DNA from 3 places in the Citricoccus alkalitolerans genome. Region 1 is predicted to be linked to each of the others. Evidence: predicted binding sites of a transcription regulator. Region 1 holds the regulator's gene; each other region holds the start of a gene.
The links. The regulator HrcA, encoded in region 1, represses chaperone genes, less so after heat shock. The targets are predictions, from matches to a motif close to TTNGCACTCGNNNNNNNCGAGTGCNAA.
Positions count from the first base shown of each region.

Region 2: a site for HrcA is predicted at 2,004-2,030, ahead of ABD134_RS13205 (Hsp20/alpha crystallin family protein). Genes of this name have one in related genera too.
Region 3: a site for HrcA is predicted at 2,169-2,195, ahead of groL (chaperonin GroEL). Genes of this name have one in related genera too.

Region 1 covers NZ_BAAALH010000001.1:1,075,701-1,080,239, forward strand. Annotated here, with positions in the region: gene dnaJ (molecular chaperone DnaJ) at 1-933, opposite strand, end outside; gene hrcA (heat-inducible transcriptional repressor HrcA) at 985-1,998, opposite strand; gene ABD134_RS04825 (DUF3097 family protein) at 2,226-3,098, shown strand; gene ABD134_RS04830 (DUF4870 domain-containing protein) at 3,190-3,621, shown strand; gene hemW (radical SAM family heme chaperone HemW) at 3,742-4,539, opposite strand, start outside.
Region 2 covers NZ_BAAALH010000002.1:1,590,840-1,595,378, reverse strand. Annotated here, with positions in the region: gene ABD134_RS13220 (hemerythrin domain-containing protein) at 1-219, opposite strand, end outside; gene ABD134_RS13215 (YqjF family protein) at 388-1,113, shown strand; gene ABD134_RS13210 (hypothetical protein) at 1,170-1,322, opposite strand; gene ABD134_RS13205 (Hsp20/alpha crystallin family protein) at 1,467-1,919, opposite strand; gene ABD134_RS13200 (MBL fold metallo-hydrolase) at 2,192-2,935, shown strand; gene ABD134_RS13195 (DUF4383 domain-containing protein) at 3,430-3,933, shown strand; gene ABD134_RS13190 (CBS domain-containing protein) at 3,976-4,392, shown strand.
Region 3 covers NZ_BAAALH010000001.1:25,497-30,035, forward strand. Annotated here, with positions in the region: gene ABD134_RS00130 (threonine/serine exporter family protein) at 1-258, shown strand, start outside; gene ABD134_RS00135 (uracil-DNA glycosylase) at 268-957, opposite strand; gene ABD134_RS00140 (DUF3263 domain-containing protein) at 1,057-1,362, shown strand; gene ABD134_RS00145 (LytR C-terminal domain-containing protein) at 1,459-2,142, shown strand; gene groL (chaperonin GroEL) at 2,373-4,010, shown strand; gene ABD134_RS00155 (DUF4031 domain-containing protein) at 4,144-4,539, opposite strand, start outside.

The DNA of each region.
Region 1 (4,539 bases):
CTGTACCTCTCCGGACTGGGTGCCAGCCTTCACCGGAACCTCCTTCTCACCGTCGAAGGTGTCCAGCGTGAGCGTGGTGCCCAGGGCGGCGGCCGCCATCGGGACGCTCATGGTGGCCAGCAGATGGTCCCCGTCCCGAACGAACACCTCATGCTGACGCACCTCGATCTCCACGTAGAGATCGGCATTGGGGCCACCACCGGGGCCGGCCTCGCCGCGGCCGGCGAGCTGGATCCGGGTCCCCGTGGCCACCCCGGCCGGGATCTTGATGGTCAGTGAGGTGCGCTCACGGATGCGGCCCTGGCCGGAGCACTCCCGGCACGGGTCCGGGATGACGGTCCCGAAGCCCTGGCAGGCAGAGCAGGTCTCGGCGGCCATGACGGTGCCGAGGATGGAACGCACCGGCCGGCGGATGGCGCCCTGGCCGTTGCAGATGGTGCAGGTCTCCGGATGCGTGCCGGGCTGGCAGCAGCTGCCGTCACAGGTGGGGCACACCACGGCGGTGTCCACCTCGAGGGTCTTCTCGGTGCCGAAGACCGCATCGCTGAGATCGAGCTTGGCAGTGATGAGGGCGTCCTGTCCCCGCCGCGCACGGCTGGCGGGACCACCGCCCCGGCCACCGCCCATGCCGCCGGAACCGCCACCGCCGAAGAACGTCTCGAAGATGTCCTGGAAACCACCGAAATCGGCGCCGCCGAAACCGCCGCCCATGCCGCCGGTGCCGTTCTCATGGCCCGTGGCGTCATAGTTGCGGCGCTTCTCCTGGTCCGAGAGGACCTCGTAGGCACGCGTGACGTTCTTGAACTCCTCGGAGGCGTCGGGAGCCGGGTTCACGTCGGGATGGAGTTTGCGGGCCAACTTGCGGTAGGCGCGCTTGATCTCCTCGGCGGAGGCGTCTCGGCCAATGCCGAGCACCTCGTAATGGTCAGCCACGGTCTGCGGTGTTCCTTCCGGTGGTGGGGTGGTGGATGTCGGTCCTGGCCGCTATTGCGACAGGATCCGGGACAAGTACCGGGCGATCGCCCGCACGGCGGTCATGGTGCCCGGATAGTCCATGCGGGTGGGGCCCACGACGCCGAGCTTGGCGCCGGAGCCGGGGCCGTATCCGGCGGCGACGACAGACGCCTCGGACAGGGAGCCGGTGTTCTCGGAGCCGATGCGCACGCTGAGGCCACGCACATCCTGCTCCATCTCGGTCAGCAGACGCAACAACACGACCTGTTCCTCGAGGGCTTCCAGGATGGGGCCGATCGAGAACGGGAAGTCCCCCGTCGAGCGTGCCAGGTTGGCGGTGCCGGCCATGATGATTCGGTCCTCCCGGCGTGCCGCGAACATCTGGTCCAGCTGGACGGCGAAGGCCAGGGCAAGATCGCGATCCTCCGCCGGCACCTCGGCCAGCGCGAGCCGAAGTCCCTCCGCGGCCTGGACCGGGGTCAGCCCGTCCAGATAGCGCAGGAACTGCTGCTTCAGCACGGTCAGCGACGTCTCGTTGGCCTCGACCTCGAGACCGAAGGCCCGCTGGTCGACCTGTCCGGTGGACAGGATCACCACGACGAGGGCCCGGCGGGGCGCCAGGGAGACGAACTCGATGTGCCGGATGGTGGAGGAGTCCACATGGGGGTACTGCAGCACGGCCACCTGGTTGGTGAGCTGTGCGAGCAGCCGCACGGTGCGGGCCATCATCTCGTTGAAGTCGCCATTGGCATCCAGCAGCGTCTGCACCGCGCGCTTCTCCGCAGCGGACAGCGGCTTCACTTCGGAGATCTGGTCCACGAAGATGCGGTAGCCCTTGTCCGTGGGGATGCGTCCGGAAGAGGTGTGCGGGGCCACGATGAGCCCCTCCTCCTCCAGGGCGGCCATGTCATTCCGGACGGTGGCCGAGGACACGCCCAACTGGTGGCGGTCCACCAGGGCCTTGGAGCCGACGGGCTCGCGGGAGGACACGTAGTCCTCCACGATGGCCTGCAGCACCTGCATGCGGCGCGGCTGTTCGCTCATCGATTCCTCCTGCCTGTCTTCCGGCTTAGCACTCGACGCTTTGAAGTGCCAAGTCTAGACCTTGTGTCCAATCGACGTACCACCACTTGCCCTGACCTCTGAGAGTGTCGACCCGCGGCCCTCCATCGCCGGCCCCGCACCAACCGCGTGCGCCAGCCCGGTACCGACCGCGTGCCGCGCGAGCCGCTGCGCGGTTACGCCGACTCCTCTTGCTAGCGTCGATGCCCGTGGAATGGAACAACTGGGGCCCGGGCACCCTCGACGGCGGCTTCCGCCCGACCGCCCGCACCGTCGAGAAGGTCCCCGCGAACCAGGGCGCCGTCCTGGAGGACACGGAGACCGGATTCACCGGTGCCGTCCTGCGGGTCGAGAAGTCCGGTGGCGTGCACCTGGTCGTCCTGGAGGACCGCCGGGGACGCACGAAGTCCTTCCCCCTGGGTTATGGCTTCCTCGTGGACGGCGAGCCCGTCGAGGTGGTGCCCCCCGCACCGGGCGGCACCTCGGGTGCCTCCCCCGCGAAGCCGGCCCGGACGGCGTCGGGCTCCGTCCGCGTGGACCATGCCCGCGCCCGCACGGCGCGGGCCTCCCGCATCTGGGTCGAAGGCCTGCATGACGCCGAGCTCGTGGAGAAGGTCTGGGGTGAGGACCTGCGCCTTGAGGGGATCGTCGTTGAGCCGCTCCACGGGGTGGACGACCTGGCAGGCGCCATCAAGGACTTCTCGCCCGGTCCGCAGCGCCGGCTCGGCATCCTCGTGGACCACCTCGTGACCGGCTCCAAGGAGGAGAGGATCGCCGCCGAGGCCATGAAGGTGCCCGGGGCCCGCGGCAACGTGCTGATCGTCGGCCATCCCTATGTGGACGTCTGGCAAGTCATCAAGCCCGCCGTCCTGGGCATCGGCGCCTGGCCGGTGGTGCCCCGAGGACAGGACTGGAAGACGGGCATCCTCGCCGGCCTCGGCTGGCCACACCGGACCAAGGAGGACATCGGCCTGGGCTGGAAGAGGCTGCTGTCCCAGGTGCGGACCTATGCCGACCTGGAGCCGACCCTGCTGGGGAGAGTGGAAGAGGTCATCGATTTCCTGACCGCCGTCGAGCACTGACCGCATACCGACCTGCAGGGAACTCCCGGAATGCGGCGGTACACTGACGACCGAACGCCACCCATCACCTCCGAACGGAAAGGCCCAGGACGTGTCCCAGCAGCAGCCCGGCAGTCCGCACCGCCCGCGCCCCGGCGCCGCCCCCAGGCGAGACCAGCAGCTGCAGGGGTCACCGGACCAGGCCGAGCCGCTGACGCCGGCCGAGGACCGTCAGTGGGCCACCCTCGCGCACTTCGGCGGTTTCCTTGGATGCATCCCCTCCCTGGTGATCTACCTGGTGTTCCGCCACCGCGGACCGTTCACGGCCCAGGAGGCCAAGGAGGCGCTGAACTTCACTCTGCCGCCCACGGCACTCGCCATCGTGGCGAACCTGCTGGCCCTCATCCCGATCGTCGGGGGCATCTTCGGCATCGTCGCCATGCTCCTGTGGCTGTTCATGACGGTCTCCGGCGTTGCAGCAGGCATCCAGTGCAACAAGGGCCGCCCCTACCGCTACCCGCTGAACCTCCGCCTGATTCAGTAGTACTCCGGTAGCCAATCCCGTAGTCCGCCGGTCCGATGCTGGTCCACTTCATCCACATCCAGAGGACATTGCCACTGGGGGACCCAGAGGTGCAATGTCCTCTCGTTGTGGACGGACAAGTCAGAACCCGGCCAGCCGGCGCACGATCGCGTCGTCCAGCAGCCGCCCCTGCAGGGTGGGCACCACGCGTCCGGCCAGGGCCGCTCGTCCATCGAGCAGCCCCTCACCGATCATGGCGGCGATCTCCCTTCGGGCCTGGGCGCCACCGTCGGGCGCTTCGTCCAAGGCCGCCGTCGGGAGCCCGTCCGAGAGCCGGACGCCCAGCATGACGCGCTCGAGGAATCGCGCCTCGGCGTCGGGGTGCTCTCGGCCGACGGAAGGCGAGATACCGGTGGCCAACCGCTGCGCGTAGGCCGCCGGATGCTTGGCGTTCCAGAACCGGACGCCGGCCAGGTGGGAGTGTGCCCCGGGGCCCGCTCCCCACCAGTCCTGATCACGCCAGTAGGCCACATTGTGCCGTGCCCGGTGGATGCCGCGGTCCTCGGGGTCATGGGCCCAATTCGAGATCTCGTACCAGCGGTAGCCCGCCGCGGCGAACAGCCGCTCGGCCAACAGGTACTTGTCAGCCTGGTCGTCCGGATCCACGTCGGCCACGGTCCCCCGCTTCACGGAGGCCCCGAACTTGGTCCCGTCCTCCACGATCAGCGAATAGGCCGAGATGTGGTCCGGTGCCAGCGCGAGTGCGGCCTCGACGGTGGTGCGCCAGTCCTCCAGGGATTCCCCCGGCGTGCCGTAGATCAGGTCCAAGGACACCTCCAGGCCGGCTTCGCGGGCCCAGCCGACCGCGGCCGGGACGTTCTCCTGCCGGTGCGTGCGGTCCAGCGTCGCCAGCACGTGCGGGACGGCGGACTGCATGCC
Region 2 (4,539 bases), on a different contig from region 1:
CCGGCGCATCACCGGCCACAACACCGCCTCTTCGGCGAAGGCATGCGGGAACACCAACCGGTAGATCTGCAGCAGAACCCGTCCCTGCGTGGAGGCCTCCGCTCCGTCCAGCTGCCGCAGGAGGCGGTCCAGCTCGATGTGGTCTTTCCGTTGCCGCGTCAGCACGCTCAGCCTGCCACCGAGCTCCTCGAGACTTTGATCGGCGATAGATCGCTTCATGACAACCTTTCGGGTCGCTCCCGGCCGAAGAGGCCTTCCGTCACATCGTAAGTCTGCTCCGTGACCTGTATATAGGCTTTTTCGTCCGACGACTCGCCCAGTCGTTTCTTTCGAACGCCGCGTCTCCCTAGACTGGCGCAAACGCGACTGAAGGGACCGCCACCGACCATGAGTGGACGAATTCCCGATCATGCGGTCCGTTTCCCCCTCAATTTCCAGGACTGGCAGTGCCTCACGTTCCTGCACTGGTCCTACGATGTCGCGACCGTCCAGAGTCTGGTTCCCCAGGAACTCACGGTGCAGGAATGGGACGGGCGCACGTGGATCGGCATCACCCCGTTCCGCATGGCGCGGGTCCGGCCCCCAGGTCTCCCGCCACCGCCGGGATGGGGCACCTTCCCAGAACTCAACGTGCGTGCCTACGTGCGTACACAGGACGGACGAGACGGCATCTGGTTCCTCGGGATGGTCGTGCCCCGGCTCACCTTCGTCGCCGCCCTGCGCAGCCTCGGGCTGCCCTATGAACGTTCCCACTCGTCCCATTCCGTGGACGGCGCGCGCTGGGCCTACCGATTCGGCACACCCGGCTGGCTCCGCTCACGGCCGGACGACTGGTTCCAGGCCAGCGTGGACGTCGGTCGGCCGCTGGATGCTACGGAGCGGACGCCGTTGGTCGAGAGCATCACCGGACGCTGGTCGGCCTATCACCGGCGAGCGGGAGTCCTCTGGCGTACCCCGGTCGTCCATGAGCCCTGGCCCCTGCACGCGGCCACCGCCACCGGGAGGCTGACCGCACCGCTGCGCTGGGTCGGACTGCCGTCACCGACCGAAGAGCCGCTCGTGCACGCTGCACCCGCCGTCCACACCCGGCTCGGTGTTCCTCGACCTGCCTGAGCAGTGCGCCGCCCGTGGCGGCGTCGCTGAGGGACGCCCGCCGGCGACACAGGGTGTCAGGCGTCGTGGGGGTATTCGTCTTCCTCGTCCAGGGGATAAACGGTCAGCTGTTCCACGACGTCGGCGTCGTTGGCTTCCACCGGTGGCTTCCGGTCCACGACGGCCTCGTCTTCACTGTCAGGCTGGACGGGGAGCTCCTGTTCAACCATGTCGGCCTCTGCGGCTTCCGGATGAGCCGGTGGAATGATGCCGTCCTCGCACATGATCGTCCTCCCGCAAGTGGTCCATTTCTGTGACCGGGTCCGGTGGTGGCGAGACCTGCGCCTCACCACCACCGTCACCAGTTCCAGGATTTACTGTTCGACGGCGTGTTGCTGCAACGGCGTCACGTCCTGCTCCAACACGTTGTCGCGATCGGTGATGATCTCGATCTTGCGCGACTTGGCGCGCTCGGTCACCGGAAGGGTCACACTGAGCACACCATTGGCGTAGTGCGCCGAGATGTTGTCCATATCGATGCCTTCACCGAGGCTGAGTTGGCGCAGGAACGACCCGCCCTGCCGTTCGCGGTTCAGCCAGCTGACACCATCAGCAGCGGATAGCGTCCGCTCCGCTCGGATCGTCAGCACCTGGCCATCGACATCGATGTCGATCGACCCCGGATCGACCCCTGGCAGGTCGGCTGCCAACACGTAGTGTTCGCCATCACGGTAGAGATCCATCGGCATGGATCGTAGACCGTTTCTGCCGCTCGTCATGCCGCTGGCGAGCCGGTCGAACTCGCGGAACACATCTTCGATCCCCATAGCCATCTTCATCAACTCCTTCATCAAACACTGTCTGACAGGGGACTAGGCGTAGGCCACTGGGTAATCCCAGCACTTGGTAATTTAGCACTCGACACTCGAGAGTGCCAAGCCTGACCGAGACTTCACTGGCGATTTCACTGGCCCTTGACCAACGAAGAGCACTGCTTCACCCGATCCCCACGACGGTGGCAGGACACTGGATGCTTGACCTGCCCACGCTGACTTCACGACGATGGACGAGACCGCTGCGGGCACTTCCAGGAGACATCATGATCACATCGAACGCCGCTGACGGAATTGACCTGATCTCTCACGCCCACGTGAACTGCTACCTGATCGAAGATGAGGAAGGGCTGACCGTGGTGGACGCGGGATTGCCGAGCATGTGGTCCATGGTTCTTGAGGCATTGGAGGCGAGGGGCCGGGGCCCGGGAGACGTCAAGGCTCTGGTGCTCACCCACGGCCATTTCGACCATGTTGGTTTCGCCGCACGGGCCCAGCAGGAATGGGGAATACCTATTCTCGTGCACTCACAGGACGTGCGCCTGGCCGCTCACCCCTATCGATACACCCCGCAGCGCAACCGCTTCCTCTACCCCCTGACGCATCCCAGGTCCCTGCCGTTCCTGGGCCGAATGGCTGCGGCCGGGGCTCTGAAGGTCAAGGGCGTCAATGATGTGAAAAGCCTGCTCACGAGAACACCCGTGCCGATACCTGGCCAGCCCATCGCGGTGCACACCCCGGGCCACACGGATGGACATTGCGTGCTCCATCTGCCCGACCGGGACACCGTCATCAGCGGTGACGCCCTGGTCACCCTGGACCCCTACACCGGCCGGACCGGGCCGCAGATCGTGGCCACGGCTGCCACGAAAGACGCCGACCAGGCAATGGCGTCCTTGGACGCCATAGCCGCCACCGGCGTCACCACAGTGCTTCCCGGCCACGGAGAACCGTGGACTCAGGGCGCCGAGGCCGCGGTACGTCAAGCGATGGATATCGGGGCGCATTAGTCGTACCTGCGGTACTGCCGTCCTGCTGGTTCCGGGGCGAGGAGGCGCGTTCAGTCTTCCGATGCGGTCCGCGTCGCATCCCTCGGAGCACCGCCCGTAGAAATCAGTGTCCTCCTCAAGCCAGCCTTCCAGCTCGGAAAGGCTCTCGAGCAGGCGCACCCCATCGGTCATGTCCACTCTCCTGGCTCGGCATCCCACGTCGAGATGCTTCACTAACCCTCGAGCGTTGGCCAGGGTTCCCTCAACGGAATTGAGCCTCTGCTTCACACCGAGATGTAGTCAGTGGTGCCTTTGACGGTGACCGCGGACGCAGGGGTGAGAAGTTCGGTCAGGGCATTCTGCTCAGTCCAGACCCCCATCTGGACACCCATCCGCGATACCGGTAGAAAACTGGGCAATTGCGGCGTATCGGGTCTTCACGGCGGCCCGGCCTCGGGACATGATCGGATTGTGGCTGATCGCCTGCCAGACGTCATCTCTCGGAAGGACAGATCATGAGTACTACCCCAGACCGATCCCCCACGGACCGCACGACCACTGACCGTGACGCCCCCGGCCGCAGCCCCGTCCAGGTCGTGGCGATGGTCTACGGTGTCGTTTTCCTGTTGGTCGGCATCGCGGGGTTCATCCCCGGACTCACCACCAACTACGAGACGATGCAGTTCGCCGGTCACCACTCCGAAGCCATGCTGATGGGGATCTTCCAGGTCTCGATCCTGCACAACGTCGTCCACGTGCTCTACGGCATCGCCGGACTGGCGCTGGCCCGCACGGGTACCATGACACGGCACTACCTGCTGTGGGGCGGCATCGTCTATCTCCTGCTGTGGCTCTACGGCCTGTTCATCGGCCATGACTCCCCGGCGAACTTCGTGCCGTTCAACAATGCCGACAACTGGCTGCACCTGGGACTGGGCGTGACCATGGTCGCCCTGTCCTTCTTGCCGCGCAGGACGGACCCCACCGTCGAGACAACCGCCGCGACACCACGATATTGATCTCCTACCGACATCCCGACCATCCCTCTGGAAAGGAGCACTATGAAGACCGCACGCGTAGTCATGACCGCTGGAGCCGAGTGCATCGGTGAGAACGAGACCCTCGAAGAGGCCGCACGCAAGATGAAGGACCTGGACGTGGGCCAACTTCCGATCTGTGGCGAGGACAACCGCCTCAAGGGCGTCGTCACGGATCGGGACATCGTGGTCAAGTGCCTGGCGGCTGGCGGCGACCCGCGCCAGACCACGGCCGGCGAGTTCGCCCAGGGTAAGCCGGTGACCATCGGCGCCGACGACAGCATCGAGGAAGCCATCCAGACGATGAAGGAACACCAGGTCCGCCGCCTGCCGGTCATCGACGGCCACGACCTGGTCGGCATGCTCAGTCAGGCCGACGTGGCACGCCACTGGCCCGCCGACCGCGTCGGCGAGTTGCTGGAGGTGATTTCGCACGACTGATTCCGAACACGAGTCCCCTCAGGACCCGAAGGAGGCCCCCGCCGGATGCTCGGCGGGGGCCTCCTTTGTCTACGGCCGGTGAGGGCCGTGCAGCTGGGCCGTTGCACAGTTGAGCAGCCATTGACGGACCCCGAGCCCGACCTGGCG
Region 3 (4,539 bases), 1.1 Mb from region 1:
GCCCTGCGCATGGGCGCCCCCCAGCTCGTGGTCGCCGTCCCCGGCATCCTCTTCCTGCTGCCGGGTCTGACCATCTTCCGCTCCATGTACAAGATCGCCATGGACACGGGGGAGATGATGGAAGGCGTCATCGGGCTGTTCAACGCGGCCACCATCATCATGGCCATCGCGGCGGGAGTGGTCCTCGGCGACACCATCGCCCGTCCGTTCACCACGGCCTTCCAGGCCAACGAACGGCGCCGCATCGGCCGCCGCTGACCGCTGCACTCAGTCGACGCGCCAGTCGATCGGGGCGGCACCGGACTGCTGGAGCAACTCGTTCGTCCGGCTGAAGGGCTTCGAGCCGAAGAACCCGCGGCGTGCGGACAGCGGCGAGGGATGCGCGGACTCGACGATCCCCACTGGACTGGCCTTCGGCGCACTGGCCTGCAGAACGGGAGCCATCTTCCGCGCATCGGCGCCCCAGAGGATCGCCACGAGCGGTGTGCCGCGAGAGGCCAGGGCCTGGACTGCGGCCTGCGTGATGTCCTCCCAACCGAGCCTGCGGTGGCTGGCCGCCTCCCCGGCGGCCACCGTCAGCACGCGGTTGAGCAGCAGGACGCCCTGGTCCGCCCACGCGGTCAGGTCCCCGTGTGCGGCCGGCGATACGCCCACGTCGTCGGAGAGCTCTCGGTAGATGTTCACCAGTGAGCGCGGCAGCGGGGACACGTGCCGGTCCACCGCGAAGCTCATCCCGATCGGGTGCCCTGGCGTCGGGTATGGGTCCTGCCCCAGGATGAGCACCTTCACCTGTTCGAAGGGCTGCCGGAAGGCACGCAGCACGTTCTCCGGCGCGGGTAGGATCTGCTCGCCGGCCGCGCGTCGGGCCTGGATGTTCTGCCCGACGGCGGACAGGGCCTCGCGCTGCGAGGCCAGGGCGCGTTCCCAACCGGGATCCAAGGGGGCGATGAGGTCCACGTCGGCAGACTACCGCTCTGTCCGGCATCCTGCGAGACGAATGACAACCGTGTAGTTTCGGCCGGTAGACTGTGGAGTACCCCGTTGGAAGGACCCCTGATGACTGCAGCGAACGCCGCCGAGCCGGACGGTGCGCAAACCCCGTCCGAGGGCGCCGTGGACGCCCTGTCCGAGCGCGACCGGGACATCCTGGACTTCGAGGACCAATGGTGGAAGTACGGCGGAGCGAAGGACCAGGCCATTCGCGAACGGTTCTCCTTCTCGGCGACCACGTACTACCAGGTGCTCAACGGTCTGCTGGACCGTCAGGAAGCCCTGGCGCACAAGCCCATGCTCGTCAAGAGATTGCGTAGACTACGGACCACGCGCCACCGTGCACGCAGTGCCCGGCGGCAGGAGGCCTGAGCACCGCCCCGGCGGTGGGGCCGTGTCCATCTCCATGACGTTCCCGGCTGACCCGGGAAACACGCCGTGGAGCCGAGAATCTGGTGATGGTGGCCAATGACTCTGTACCCGCACGATCAATTCGACGATGTCCCCGCCTACCGGGACCGCAAGGGAACCCACCGGGCCGACCCCACCCTGACGACCGGTTCCTCGGGCCTGGTGGGAATCTCCGTCGCGGCCGCCCTGGCCCTGGCTGTGGGAGCCTTCTCCTTCCTGGTCCTGCCCTCGCTGCTGCCCTCCGATCCGGCCAACGCGGGCTCCTCCGCCAGCGCCTCCGCCACGGTGGAGGCCCCCGCGGAGTCCACCGGACCCGAGGTCAGTCCCACCGGCGAGATGACGTCCTCACCGGAGGACCCCGAACCCTCTGAGCCCTCCGAATCGGCCGAGACCGCAGCATCCGGCGAGGCGTCCGGCGCCGTGTCTGATCCGGCCGAGTCCGAACCGGCCGAGTCCGAAGCGGCCACGGACACCGGGGACACCTCCGCGCCCGTCGAGGTCTACAACGCTTCCTCGATCGGCGGCCTGGCCGGCCGGGTCTCCGGCGCCCTCTCCTCGGGTGGTTTCACCGTGGCCGGTTCCGGGAACTGGCAGGGGTTCTCCGTGTCCGGCTCGGCCGTGTACTACTCGCAGAATGAGACCACCGCCCAGGCCGTGGCTGCCGAGCTGGGCCTTCCCCTGGTCTACGAGGCGCGCGTACCCAGCGTCGCCGTGGTGCTCAGCTCCGACTACGCCGGCTGAAAAGCCGTCCCACAAACCGGCTGCTGTTTGCACTCGGAGGGTGCGAGTGCTAAATATGGACTAGCACTCTGAGGTTGCGACTGCCAAAACCCGCAGGCATGCGGGTGGTCGTGGCCTGGGAGTAGACCTGAACGTGGTGAGGCCCGGCTCCGGGCCGTCCGTCGCGGGCACTGCACAGGTCAGTTGAACACTGCCAAGCAACGCCAAGGTCCAGAAAGGACAGTGCACACATGGCCAAGACCATTGCATTCGACGAAGAGGCGCGCCGCGGCCTGGAACGGGGTCTGAACACCCTGGCCGACGCGGTCAAGGTCACCCTCGGCCCCCGCGGCCGCAACGTGGTGCTGGAGAAGAAGTGGGGCGCTCCCACGATCACCAATGACGGTGTCTCCATCGCCAAGGAGATCGAGCTCGACGATCCGTACGAGAAGATCGGTGCCGAGCTCGTCAAGGAAGTTGCCAAGAAGACTGACGACGTCGCCGGTGACGGCACCACCACCGCCACCGTGCTGGCCCAGGCCCTCGTCAAGGAAGGCCTGCGCAACGTCGCGGCCGGAGCTGACCCGCTCTCCCTGAAGCGCGGCATCGAGAAGGCCGTCGCCGCCGTCATCGAGGAGCTCGTGGCCTCCGCGAAGCCGATCGAGACCAAGGAACAGATCGCCGCCACCGCGTCCATCTCCGCCGCTGACACCCAGATCGGCTCGCTCATCGCCGAGGCGCTGGACAAGGTCGGCAAGGAGGGCGTCGTCACCGTCGAGGAGTCCCAGACCTTCGGCCTGGAACTCGAACTGACCGAGGGCATGCGCTTCGACAAGGGCTACCTCTCCGGCTACTTCGTCACCGACGCCGAGCGCCAGGAGACGGTGCTGGAGGACCCCTACATCCTCATCGTCAACTCCAAGATCTCCACCGTGAAGGACATGGTCGCCCTTCTCGAGAAGATCATGCAGTCCGGCAAGTCCCTGCTCATCATCGCCGAGGACGTCGAGGGCGAGGCCCTGGCCACCCTCGTGGTCAACAAGCTCAAGGGCACCTTCAAGTCCGTGGCCGTCAAGGCTCCGGGCTTCGGTGACCGCCGCAAGGCCATGCTGGCTGACATCGCCATCCTGACCGGTGGCCAGGTCATCTCCGAAGAGGTCGGCCTGACCCTGGAGAACGCCGGCATCGAGACCCTGGGCACCGCCCGCAAGGTCGTCATCACCAAGGACGAGACCACCATCGTCGAGGGTGCCGGCGATGCCGAGCAGATCGCCGGCCGAGTGGCCCAGATCCGCGCCGAGATGGAGAACACCGACTCGGACTACGATCGCGAGAAGCTGCAGGAACGCCTGGCCAAGCTGGCCGGCGGCGTGGCCGTCATCAAGGCCGGTGCCGCCACCGAGGTCGAGCTCAAGGAGCGTAAGCACCGCATCGAGGATGCAGTGCGCAACGCCAAGGCAGCAGTCGAGGAGGGCATCGTCGCCGGCGGCGGCGTGGCCCTGACCCAGGCCGGGGCCAAGGCCTTCGGCAAGCTCTCCCTGGAGGGCGACGAGGCCACCGGTGCCAACATCGTCAAGGTCGCCATCGAGGCCCCGATGAAGCAGATCGCCTTCAACGCCGGCCTGGAGCCGGGCGTCGTGGCTGCCAAGGTCCGCTCCCTGCCCGACGGCCAGGGCCTCAACGCCGCCACCGGCGAGTACGAGGACCTGCTGGCCGCCGGCGTCAACGATCCGGTCAAGGTGACCCGCTCTGCCCTGCAGAACGCCGCCTCGATCGCCGGTCTGTTCCTCACCACCGAGGCCGTCGTGGCCGACAAGCCCGAGCCGGCTCCGGCCATGCCGGGCGGCGACGACATGGGCGGCATGGGTGGCATGGGCGGCATGATGTGATTCAGTGACTCCCTGAGGTTCACTGAGCGCCCAGCTCTCACGGAACCCCCACCTTCTCGCTACCAGCCGAGTCGGTGGGGGTTTCGGCGTTTAACCCCCACGCAAACTCGACTGAAAATGAGGGCGCGGTGGGTCAGCGGGTCCAGTGCCGCGAGGTGGGATGCAGCTCGGCGGAAAGGTTCCGACGGGCATGGCGCTCCCAGAGCCTCTCACCGGTGGTGGTCCGGTACAGGGGGTCCAGGGCCAGCAGTGACTGGACGACGCCGGCCCGGCCGCTGGCGAAGTCAGCGTCCGGCACGTGCGCGAAGTCCTGGCGCACGGCCGACAGGTAGCGGGCATAGTCCCCGCGGGAACGGCCCAGCACCTCCAGATCGGCGTCACTGAACACCGCCCCCGTCCGGTCACCGGGATCCGGGTCATGGGTGGCGGTCATCCGCACGAGACGCGCCGTCTCCTCGATCTCCGGATCGGGCAGGCCCAACTCGGACAGGGTCTGCTCGGCCAGCACGGCGGAGTCCTCCTCGTCCTG